DNA from 2 places in the Nocardioides sp. NPDC127503 genome. Region 2 is predicted to be linked to the other one. Evidence: riboswitches for the same ligand, from Rfam matches in the RefSeq annotation. Region 2 holds a riboswitch; the other holds the start of a gene.
What was found. A riboswitch is a leader RNA that binds a small molecule or an ion and turns the genes downstream of it on or off. The one in region 2 is predicted to bind glycine.
Positions count from the first base shown of each region.

Region 1: another riboswitch for glycine. It lies ahead of gcvT (glycine cleavage system aminomethyltransferase GcvT); the one in region 2 lies ahead of gcvP (aminomethyl-transferring glycine dehydrogenase).

Region 1 covers NZ_JBEORH010000018.1:57,302-62,999, reverse strand. Annotated here, with positions in the region: gene ABTW65_RS28365 (LLM class flavin-dependent oxidoreductase) at 1-779, opposite strand, end outside; gene ABTW65_RS28360 (Crp/Fnr family transcriptional regulator) at 942-1,622, shown strand; gene ABTW65_RS28355 (CobW family GTP-binding protein) at 1,632-2,660, opposite strand; glycine riboswitch at 2,740-2,835, shown strand; glycine riboswitch at 2,837-2,937, shown strand; gene gcvT (glycine cleavage system aminomethyltransferase GcvT) at 2,995-4,098, shown strand; gene gcvH (glycine cleavage system protein GcvH) at 4,107-4,478, shown strand; gene ABTW65_RS28340 (L-serine ammonia-lyase) at 4,527-5,698, shown strand, end outside.
Region 2 covers NZ_JBEORH010000001.1:549,910-555,607, forward strand. Annotated here, with positions in the region: gene ABTW65_RS02640 (MFS transporter) at 1-1,297, shown strand, start outside; gene ABTW65_RS02645 (MerR family transcriptional regulator) at 1,443-2,060, shown strand; glycine riboswitch at 2,143-2,233, shown strand; gene gcvP (aminomethyl-transferring glycine dehydrogenase) at 2,293-5,196, shown strand; gene ABTW65_RS02655 (SGNH/GDSL hydrolase family protein) at 5,248-5,698, opposite strand, start outside.

The sequences.
Region 1 (5,698 bases), on a different contig from region 2:
CATGCTTGGTCGCGGATCGCCGCGACCGGCTCGAGCGGGCCGAACTCGCCGGTCTGCCGTGACCTGGCCATCGCCCAGGCCTCCGGCAGGGCGAGCTCGGCGGCCTCGGCGTCGGTGTCGGCGACCAAGACGTCGACGGAGATCATCACCGAAGGCTCGGCTGCTCGAGAGGAGGGCCGGAAGTCGTTCCGGTACGCCCCCAGCAGCTCGTCCAGCCGAGGGCTGTCGAGCACCGGACCACCCACGACGACCGGCAGCCCGAGCCGAGAAGCGAGCGCGACGCCCTTCCCTGTCGCGAGCACGAACATCGGGATCTGGTGAGCCGCCGCTGGCCGGGCCGTGACCGCCGCGGTGCGGTCGAGATAACCACGGAGCTCCTCGATGTCCTCGGCGAACGTGTCCGGGTCGTCGAGATCCTGCCGCAGGGCGCGGCGTACGGGTGCGGTGAAGCCCAACGTACGTCCCAGACCGAGGTCGATCCGGCCGGGATAGAGCGCGTCGAGCATGAGGAACTGCTCGGCTACGACCAGCGGCTGGTGGTGCGGCAGCATCACCCCGCCCGACCCGAGCCGAATCGTGGAGGTGTGTGCGCCGAGCGCACCGATCAGCACCGGCGGCGACCCCGAGGCGATCCCGGGTACCGCGTGGTGCTCGGCGACCCAGAACCGGTGGTAGCCGAGCCGCTCGGCGGAGACCGCGCGATCGATCGTGTGGGTCAGCGCAGCGCCCTCGGCGTACCCCACCCGCGTGCGGGACCGGTCCAGCATGGAGAGCTTCACGAGAGGTTCAACGACGCAGAGGCCTCGAGGCTTCCCGCAGTGTCCGGTGTGGCGAAGAACGCACTCGACAACGGTGCGATGCGGGACACACATCCGCTGTCGAAGCCCCGGATCTGGCTAGGCTGATGTCTTCGGTAAAAGGATGACAGGAGCGGCTGGGTAATGGATCAAGACGTGCTTCGGCACGCACCGCTTTTCAGCGAGCTGGACGACGAGTCGATGACGGCGATGCTCGCGATGATGGGTCAGGCCCGCCTCAGGCGGGGCGAGGTGTTGTTCCACGAGGACGACGCCGCCGACCGGCTCTACGCCGTCGTGGCCGGCAAGGTGAAGCTGAGCCGTGCCTCGGCCGGCGGTCAGGACAGCCTGCTGGCGATCCTGGGGCCGGGTCAGGTGTTCGGTGAGCTGTCGCTCTTCGACCCCGGCCGGCGCTCCTCGACGGTCACGGCCGTCACCGACGAGGTGGAGCTCGCCTCGCTGTCCCACGACGACCTGCTGCGCCTGCTCGACGGGCGGCCGGGCGTCACCCGTGGGCTGCTCGCCCTGCTGTCGGGTCGCCTGCGCCGGGCCAACGACGTGATCGGCGACCTGGTCTTCGCCGACGCTCCCCGCCGGGTGGCGAAGGCTCTGCTCGACCTCGCCGAGAGGTTCGGCCAGGAGACCGAGGAGGGCGTCCACGTACGCCACGACCTGACCCAGGAGGAGCTCGCGCAGCTCGTGGGCGCGGCTCGGGAGACGGTCAACAAGGCGCTCGCCGACTTCGCGGCCAAGGGCTGGGTCCGGCTGGAGTCGCGTTCGGTGATCATCACCGACATGGAACGGATCGTCCGCCGCGCGGGCTGATTCCGCTGGTCAGAGGCTGACCCGCACCAGCTGGCGGAGCCGGCGAAGGCCCTCGGTGCTCGGCCGTTCGGCCGGGGCCAGGGCCTCCGCGAGGCGCTCCCGGACCGGGTCGGTCTCGAGCTCCAGGCCGATGGCCACGAGCTCGCTCGTCGGCTCGGGCCTACGCGTCGCCGCCACGTGAGCGCTGCGTCCGACCAGGTTCACGTGGTAGCTGCGCGGTCCCTGGCCGGTCGCGACGGCGATGGTCCCCTTGACCCGGTACGCCGTCGCCGGCGGCTCCTCGAGCAGGTCGACCAGTCGAGCCGGCTCGATGGTGCCCGGGGTGGTCACGGTGACCGCTCGGGCGTGCTGATGGGCCTCGTGCGAAGCGGCCGCCTCGCGCAGCAGCGCGGCGATCGGCAGCTCGTCGGGCGGGTCCTCGGGCACCGCGGCGTCGTAGACCAGCCGCGGGTCGATGCGGCCACCCACCGCGTACGCCACATGGACCTCGGGGTTGTGCTCTCGCACGCGCTGCTCGATCCGGGCCAGGACCTCGTCCCGCTCATGAGCCGGCACCAGGTCCGTCTTGTTGACCACGACCAGGGACGCGGCCGCGAAGCGCACCGGCGCCGGGCCACGCCCGTCGTCGAGGGTGTCGAAGTACGCCGAGGCGTCGACGACCTCGATGAGCCCACCGCGGCGTACCCGCTCGACGCCGCTGAACCGGACCAGCCGGGCCAGCGTGCCGGGCTCGGCGATCCCGCTGGCCTCGACGATGACGACGTCGAGCGCGAACCGCGGGTGGGTCAGCTTCTCCAGGGCGTCGTCGAGGCCACCGGCGTCGGGCAGGCAGCACAGGCAGCCGTCGGCGATCGAGGCCGGCTCGTCGACCTGGCCTGTCACTAGGCCGGCGTCGACGTTGATGTCGCCGAAGTCGTTGACGACCACGCCCACCCGCGCGCCGGGCTGGCGCAGCAGATGGTTGAGCAGCGTGGTCTTGCCCGACCCGAGATGGCCGGTGAGGATGACCACGGGGACCCGGGTGCTGGTGGACGGCATCGGGCCATCGTAGGTCGTCAGATCTTGACGGCCGAGGTGGGCAGACCTAGGTTTGCCGCACAACTTCACATCCGCCACTTGAACCGCAGCGGGAGAGTCCTCGCCCATCCGGGGCGAGGCGCCGAAGGAGCAAACCTCCCCAGAATCTCTCAGGCCCAATGACCGCTGTGGTGAGGCGACCTCTGGAAAGACAGGATCCGCTGGATCCTGCACCCACGGTGCAAATCGCCCCTTCCGGGCGGTGAAGCTCTCAGGTAGCGATGACAGAGCGGGGAGGTCACCCGTCCACGGGTGCCGCGATTGACGGCACCCATCAGCAGGGAGCCTCCCGCACATGACCTCACCCGTCCCTACCCCTCTGCACGAGATCCACCAGGCGCTCGGTGCCTCGTTCACCGACTTCGCCGGCTGGAACATGCCGGTCCGCTACGGCTCGGAGACCGCCGAGCACAATGCGGTACGCACCACCGCAGGCCTCTTCGACCTGTCCCACATGGGCGAGATCGAGGTGACCGGCCCCGAGGCGGGACGCGCCCTCGACCGCGCCCTGGTCGGTCGGCCGTCGAAGATCGGCATCGGCCGCGCCCGCTACTCGATGGTCTGCGCCGAGGACGGCGGCATCATCGACGACCTCGTCGTCTACCGGCTTGAGCAGGAGCGCTACCTGGTCGTCGCCAACGCGAGCAACGTCCACGTGGTCGCGCCCGCTCTGGTCGAGCGGGCCGACGGGTACGACGCCGTGGTCCGCGACGCCTCCACGGAGTGGGCGCTGATCGCGGTCCAGGGTCCCGCCTCGGCGGCGATCGTCGCAGCCCTGACCGATCTGGACGTCCCGTCCCTGAAGTACTACGCCATCGACGCCGGCACGGTCGCCGGGATCGACGTCCTACTCGCCCGCACCGGCTACACCGGCGAGGACGGCTTCGAGATCTACTGCGCACCCTCGTCGGCCGCCGCTGTCTGGGAGGCCATCACCGAGGCAGGTACGCCGCACGGCCTGCAGCCCGCCGGGCTCGCCTGCCGCGACACCCTTCGCCTCGAGGCCGGCATGCCGCTCTACGGTCACGAGCTGAACCGCGAGACGACGCCCTTCGAGGCCGGACTCGGCCGGGTCGTCTCCTTCGACAAGCCCGACGGCTTCGTCGGCGATGCCGCCCTGGCCGTACGCCGCGACGAGGGCCCGCGCAGCGTGCTCGTCGGCCTGGTGTCCGCCGGGCGCCGATCCCCGCGGGCCGGCTACGCGGTCGTGGACCCGGCCACTGGCGACGAGATCGGCGTCGTGACCAGCGGCTCCCCGTCGCCGACCCTCGGCCGTCCCATCGCGATGGCGTACGTCAGGCCTGACCTCGCATCCGCCGGCACCAAGGTCCAGGTCGACGTACGCGGCAGCCGCGAGGACGCCGAGATCGTCGACCTTCCGTTCTACTCCAAGAAATGAGCACAGCCATGAGCAACCCGACCAACCTGTCGTACACCGCCGAGCACGAGTGGATCGAGACCCGCGGCGACGTCGCGCGCGTCGGCGTCACCGCCTTCGCCACCGAGGCGCTGGGCGACATCGTCTTCGTCGAGCTGCCCGAGGTGGGCACCAAGATCACCGGGGGAGAGAGCTGCGGCGAGCTGGAGTCGACGAAGTCCGTCAGCGACCTCTTCGCGCCCGCCGACGGCGAGATCCTCGAGATCAACTCGGCCGTCGTCGAGGACCCCGCGCTGATCAACAGCGACCCGTTCGGCGCCGGCTGGCTCTTCGAGATGCGTGTTTCTGGCGCTCCCGACCTTCTCGACGCCGCGGCGTACGACGCTCTGATCGAGGAGTGAACCGTCGTGACCGCTGATCTCAGCGGCGCACCCGCCCCGGTCGTGGCGATGACTTTGAGCACCTTCGACCTGTACTCGATCGGGATCGGTCCCTCCTCCTCCCACACCGTGGGACCGATGCGGGCGGCGAAGATCTTCGTCGACGGCCTTGTCGAGGACGGGCAGCTGGACGCGGTCACGCGGGTGAAGGCGGAGCTGTTCGGGTCGCTCGGCGCGACCGGGCACGGGCACGGCTCGGAGGGTGCGGTGCTGCTCGGCCTCGAGGGGGAGGAGCCGGCGACCGTCGACACCCGAGCCTCGTCCAGGCGGGTGGCGGCCATCCGCGAGCGCAGGGAGCTGTCGCTGGGCGGCCACACGTCGATCCGCTTCGACGGCGACACCGACCTGGTGATGCATCGACGCAAGAGCCTGCCGGGCCACCCCAACGGCATGATCTTCACCGCCTACGACGCCTCAGGACAGGTGAGCCGAGAGCGGACCTACTACTCCGTCGGCGGCGGCTTCGTGGTCGACGAGCACGCGTCCGGCGCCGCCCGGATCGTGCCCGATCACCCGAGCGTCCGGTTCCCCTTCACCACCGGTGCCGAGTTGCTCAGCACCTGCGAGCGCGAGGGGTTCCGGGTCTCCGACCTCATGCGCGCCAACGAGCTGACCTGGCGTACGCACGACGAGGTCCGCGCCGGTCTCCTGGAGATCTGGCGGGTGATGGCCGACTGCGTGCAGGCCGGCTGCGACCGTGATCCGGTCAGTGACGGCGTACTTCCTGGGGGTCCGCGGGTTCCGCGCCGGGCGCCGCTGCTCTACCGTGACTTGGCGTCCGGAGCCGGCGCCCAGGACCCCTTCCGGGTCATGGACTGGGTCAACCTGTTCGCCCTGGCGGTCAACGAGGAGAACGCTTCGGGCGGCCGGGTCGTCACCGCTCCCACCAACGGCGCGGCCGGCATCGTGCCCGCCGTCCTGCACTACTGGGTACGTTTCGTGGCCCCGGCCGCCGGGCTCGACGAGGCAGCGATCGAGGACGGCATCGTCCGCTTCCTGCTCACCGCGGCCGCCATCGGGATCCTGTGCAAGACGAACGCCTCGATCTCCGGCGCCGAGGTCGGCTGCCAGGGCGAGGTCGGCTCGGCCTGCGCGATGGCAGCCGGTGCGCTCTGCGAGGTGCTCGGCGGCACCCCAGAGCAGGTCGAGAACGCCGCCGAGGTCGGCATCGAGCACAACCT
Region 2 (5,698 bases):
CGTCTCCGCGGTGAACATCGCGCTTCCCTATCTCCATCGGGACCTGGGTGGCGGGATGGCCGGGCTGCAGTGGGTCGTGGACGCGTACACGCTGATGTTCGCCGCGCTGATGCTCTCGGCCGGCGCGGTGACCGACCGGATCGGCCCGGTGCGGGCCTACGCGCTGGGCGTGGTGCTGTTCACCGTCGCGTCCGTGGCCTGCGCCGCCGCACCGGTGATGCCGGTGCTGATCGCGGCGCGGGTGCTCCAGGGTGCTGCCGCCGCGCTGGTCATGCCGGCGTCGCTGGCGCTGGTCCGGGTGGCGTACGACGACGCGCGGGCCCGGGGTCAGGCCATCGCCGTGTGGACCATCGGCGGATCCGCGGCGATGGCGCTGGGTCCGGTGGCCGGAGGCCTGCTGAGCGAGTACGCCGGCTGGCGCTGGGTGTTCCTGGTCAACGTTCCGGTCGGGATCCTCATCGTGGCCCTGCTGGCCGGCCTGCGGATCCGGGCGGTGCGGCGCCGGGCACCGCTCGACTTCCCAGGCCAGGTGCTGGCCGTGGTCGCGCTGTCCGCGCTGACGTACGCCGTCATCGAGGCCGGCCACACCGGCTGGCACGCGCCTGCTGTGCTCGCGGCGGGAGTGGCGGTCTCGGCGGCAGTCGCGTTCGTCGTGGTGGAGCGCCGCTCGGCGGCGCCGGTGCTGCCGCTCGGCCTGGTGGCTCGGGGGAGGGTGGCGGTCGCGCTGGTCTCCGGGTTCGGGATCAACTTCGGGTTCTACGGCGGGATCTTCCTGCTCGGCCTCTACTACCAGCAGGTCCGGGGCTGGAGCGGTGCCGCGGCGGGGCTGATGTTCGTCATCCCGGCGGCCATGACCACCTGCGCCAACGTGCTCGCACCACGCCTGGCGTACGTCATCGGCCGGCGCCCGCTCATCGCCGGCGGCCAGCTGATCCTCGCGGTGGGGATGCTCGCACTGGTCCTGCTTTCGACGACCACGCCGGTCTGGCTGGTCCTCGTCCTGCTCGTCCCGCTCTCCACCGGCGGCGCGCTGGCGATCACGCTCGTCACCGCGGACCTGATCGACGCGGTCGAGCCCGCCCGGGTCGGTGTCGCCACCGGCGCGCTGAGCACGTTCCGGCAGACGGGCGGCGCGATCGCGGTCGCCATATTCGGCGGTCTGGGAGCCGGCGCCAGCGGGATTCTCACCCTTCCCGGGATGCGGGTCTGCCTCCTCGTCGGAGCCGTGGTACTGGCGCTGACGGCGCTGGTCGCGACGACCGCGCGCCAAAAGCCTCATGCTCTACTTGAGGGTTAGGCTGGACGACACGCCGGAGGGGGTTCTTTGACCAGGGCCCTTGCGACGCTTACCTTGTAGTTGTCTCTGTTGTAACTCCAACGATGTGGTCCCCCCGCCGCAGCCGTTCATTCCCCGAGTGGAGTTACGCACAACGGAGTAGACGATGGAGGACATCGTGTTCGACCACGAACAGAAGCCCGGCCACGGCGCCGACGACGCGCAACGCGCGGCGGAGCAGGCTGACGAGCAGGGCCTTCTCTTCACCGACGATGTCTCGCCCCTGCCGAGCGACACCGGTTACCGCGGCCCGACGGCCTGCAACGCGGCCGGGATCAGCTACCGCCAGCTCGACTACTGGGCCCGCACCGGTCTCGTCGAGCCGAGCGTGCGCGGGGCCACCGGCTCCGGCACCCAGCGGCTCTACTCCTTCCGCGACATCCTGATCCTCAAGGTCATCAAGCGACTCCTCGACGCCGGCATCTCGCTGCAGCAGATCCGCGCTGCTGTGCAGCACCTGCGTGAGCGGGGCACCGACGACCTGACCCGCGTCACCCTGATGAGCGACGGCGCCTCGGTCTACGAGTGCACCAGCAACGACGAGGTCATCGACCTGCTCCAGGGCGGGCAGGGCGTCTTCGGCATCGCCATCGGTGGCGTCTGGCGCGAGATCGAGGGCACCCTCTCCGAGCTTCCCAGTGAGCGTGCCGCCGAGGACGGCGAGCAGGTCGCCTCGATGTCCGACGAGCTCTCCGCCCGCCGCGCCGCCCGCAACGCCGGCTGACGTAAACCTCACGTAACACTCGACCCTGAGACCCCGCAGAGGCGGGGCCTTGGGGTCGAGTCGTTTATGCTGGTGGTGCTGACCATCCCGCACGGGAGAGCTCCTCTCGAAGGGGCGCCGAAGGGGCAATTCCTCCCCGGAAACTCTCAGGCATCCACGACTGTGCGGACCAGGCAACTCTGAAGCGGCGCAGATGCGGTGACAGAGGGGGAGGGCGTACGAGTTGTCTTAGATGCCCTCAGGAGCCACTGTGTCCGACACGCCCACTCTGTCCGAGCTCGACGCCGCCTCTCCGTTCGTGGAGCGCCACGTCGGGCTCTCGGCCGCCGACGAGGCGACCATGCTGCAACGGCTCGGGTACGACTCGGTCGCGGCGATGATGGACGCGGCGGTGCCGGCCGGGATCCGCTCGGTCGAGTCGCTGGACCTGCCGGCTGCGCTGAGTGAGGCCCAGGTCGCGTCGCTGGCGCGGGAGATCGCGGCCTCCAACAAGCCCGGCGAGCCGATGATCGGGCTCGGTTACCACGCCACCGTGACGCCGCCGGTGATCCGTCGCAACGTGCTCGAGGACCCGAGCTGGTACACCGCCTACACGCCCTACCAGCCGGAGATCTCCCAGGGACGCCTCGAGGCGCTCATCAACTTCCAGACCATGGTCGGCGACCTGACCGGCCTGCCGGTGGCCAACTCCTCGCTCCTGGACGAGGGCACCGCGGCCGCCGAGGCGCTGGCGCTGGTGCACCGGGCGAACCGCAAGGGTTCCGGTCCGTTCGTCATCGACGCCGACGCCCTGCCGCAGTCGATCGAGGTCGTGAAGGTGCGCGCCGAGGCGATGGGCCTCGACGTCGTCGTGGCCGACCTCTCGCAGGGTCTGCCCGAGGGCGACGCGATCGGCGTGCTGGTGCAGTACCCCGGCGCCTCCGGCCGTGTGCCCGACCTCAAGCCGGTCGTCGACGCCGCCCATGAGCGCGGTGCGCTCGCCGTCGTCGCCGCCGACCTGCTCGCCCTCACCGTCCTCGAGGCGCCCGGCACCCTCGGCGCCGACGTCGTCGTCGGCTCGACCCAGCGCTTCGGCATCCCGCTCTTCTACGGCGGCCCGCACGCCGGCTACATGGCCGTCCACGAGGGGATCGAGCGGCACCTGCCCGGTCGTCTCGTCGGCGTCTCCGTCGACGCCGAGGGGCGGCCCGCGTACCGCCTCGCTCTGCAGACCCGTGAGCAGCACATCCGCCGCGAGAAGGCGACCTCCAACATCTGCACCGCGCAGGTGCTGCTGGCCGTCGGCGCTTCGATGTACGCCGTCTACCACGGCCCCGCCGGCCTGCGGACGATCGCGACCCGCACCCACCGGTACGCCGCCGTCCTGGCAGCTGCGCTCAAGTCGGCCGGCCTCCCGCTGGTCTCGGAGACGTTCTTCGACACGCTGGGTGTCACCGTGCCCGGACGGGCGGCCGATGTCGTCACCGCGGCGCGCCGCTTCGGCGTACATCTTCGTCTCGTCGACGCCGACACCGTCGGCATCTCGACCTCTGAGGCGACCACCCGCTCGACCCTGTCGGCCGTGCTGAACGCCTTCGGCGTCTCGGGCGCGGACCTGGACGAGATCGACCGCACCACGGGCAGCGCGCTGCCCGACGGCCTGGTGCGCACCAGCGACTACCTCACCCACGAGGTCTTCAACGCGCACCACAGCGAGACCCAGATGCTGCGCTACCTGCACAAGCTGGCGGCGCGTGACTACGCGCTCGACAAGGGCATGATCCCGCTCGGCTCGTGCACCATGAAGCTCAACGCGACCACCGAGATGGAGCCGATCTCGCTGCCCGGCTTCGCCGACCTGCACCCGTTCGTGCCCGCCGAGGACGCCGCTGGCTACACGCGCCTGGTCGGGGAGCTGGAGGGGTGGCTGGCCGAGGTCACCGGCTACGACGAGGTCTCCATCCAGCCGAACGCCGGCTCGCAGGGCGAGTTCGCCGGCCTGATGGCGATCCGTGGCTACCTGGACGCACAGGGCCAGGGGCACCGCAAGATCTGCCTGATGCCTTCCTCGGCGCACGGCACCAACGCCGCCTCGGCCGTGATGGCTGGGATGAAGGTCGAGGTCGTGAAGTCGTCCGAGGACGGCACCGTCGACCTCGACGACCTGCGGGCCAAGCTCGACGCCCACGGTGAGAACGTGGCCGCGATCATGGTGACCTACCCCTCGACGCACGGGGTCTACGAGGAGGGCATCACCGAGGTCTGCTCGCTGGTGCACGAGGCCGGCGGTCAGGTCTACATCGACGGCGCCAACTTCAACGCGCTCCTGGGCTACGCCAAGCCCGGCGAGTTCGGCGGCGACGTCTCCCACCTCAACCTGCACAAGACCTTCTGCATCCCGCACGGCGGTGGCGGCCCGGGCGTCGGTCCGGTCGCGGTCCGTTCCCACCTGGCGCCCTACCTGCCCTCGCACTCCCTGCACCCGGACGCCTCGAAGCGCTCGGGCATCGGCGCGATCTCGGCCGCTCCGTACGGCTCGGCCGGCATCCTGCCGATCTCGTGGGCGTACGTCCGGCTCATGGGCGCCGAGGGCCTGACCCGGGCGACGTCGGCCGCGGTGCTGTCGGCCAACTACGTGGCCGCACGGCTCAACGAGCACTTCCCGGTGCTCTACCGCGGCGAGACCGGCCTGGTCGCGCACGAGTGCATCCTCGACCTGCGGCCGATCACGAAGGAGACCGGTGTCACCGTCGACGACGTCGCCAAGCGACTCATCGACTACGGCTTCCACGCCCCGACGATGTCCTTCCCGGTCGCCGGCACGCTCATGGTCGAGCCCACCGAGTCCGAGGACCTCGGCGAGCTGGACCGGTTCATCGACGCGATGATCGCGATCAAGGGCGAGATCGACCGAGTCGCCTCGGGCGAGTGGACCGCCGAGACCTCGGTCCTGCGCGGCGCCCCGCACACCTCCCGCGCCCTCGTCGGCGACTGGGACCGTGCCTACTCGCGCGAGGAGGCCGTCTTCCCGCGCGGCATCACTGGGCCGAACGGGTCGGGCGACAAGTACTGGCCGCCGGTGGCCCGTATCGACAACACCTACGGCGACCGCAACCTGGTCTGCTCCTGCCCGCCCGTGGAGTCCTTCGCCGAGTGACCCAATCGCCGAGTCGGCGCGTCTTGACGCGCCGACTCGACGAGGTTTTGGTCAGCTGAGGGTCATGGAGGGCTCGCCGTTGGCGTTGAGCCCGGTGCCGTGGGTGCACGTGCCGGCCCTCGGCGCGCCACCGTTGTAGGCCTGGCGCAGACAGTTGCGCAGGGCGAGCTGGCCCCAGTAGTTCGGGTGCAGACTCTCCTGGATGTAGTAGTTGCCGCTCGTGGTGGAGACGGTGCGGATCTGGTTGACCCACTCGGTCTTGTCGACCGCGCCGGAGACCCGCCAGCTCGACAACCCCTTCTCCTCGAGAAGGCCCACCGTGTTCTCGCACAGACGGCGGCCCGCGAACGCGCCGGCGACGTTGAGCGTCTTGATGTTGGCCAGTCCGGAGTCGGTCGCCGCACCCGAGATCGTGTTGTTGATCGTCGGCAGGATCGTGTTGTACGCGTAGTCGGCATCCGCGTTCCAGAAGCCGCAGCCGCCGGTGTTCTGACGGGTGTAG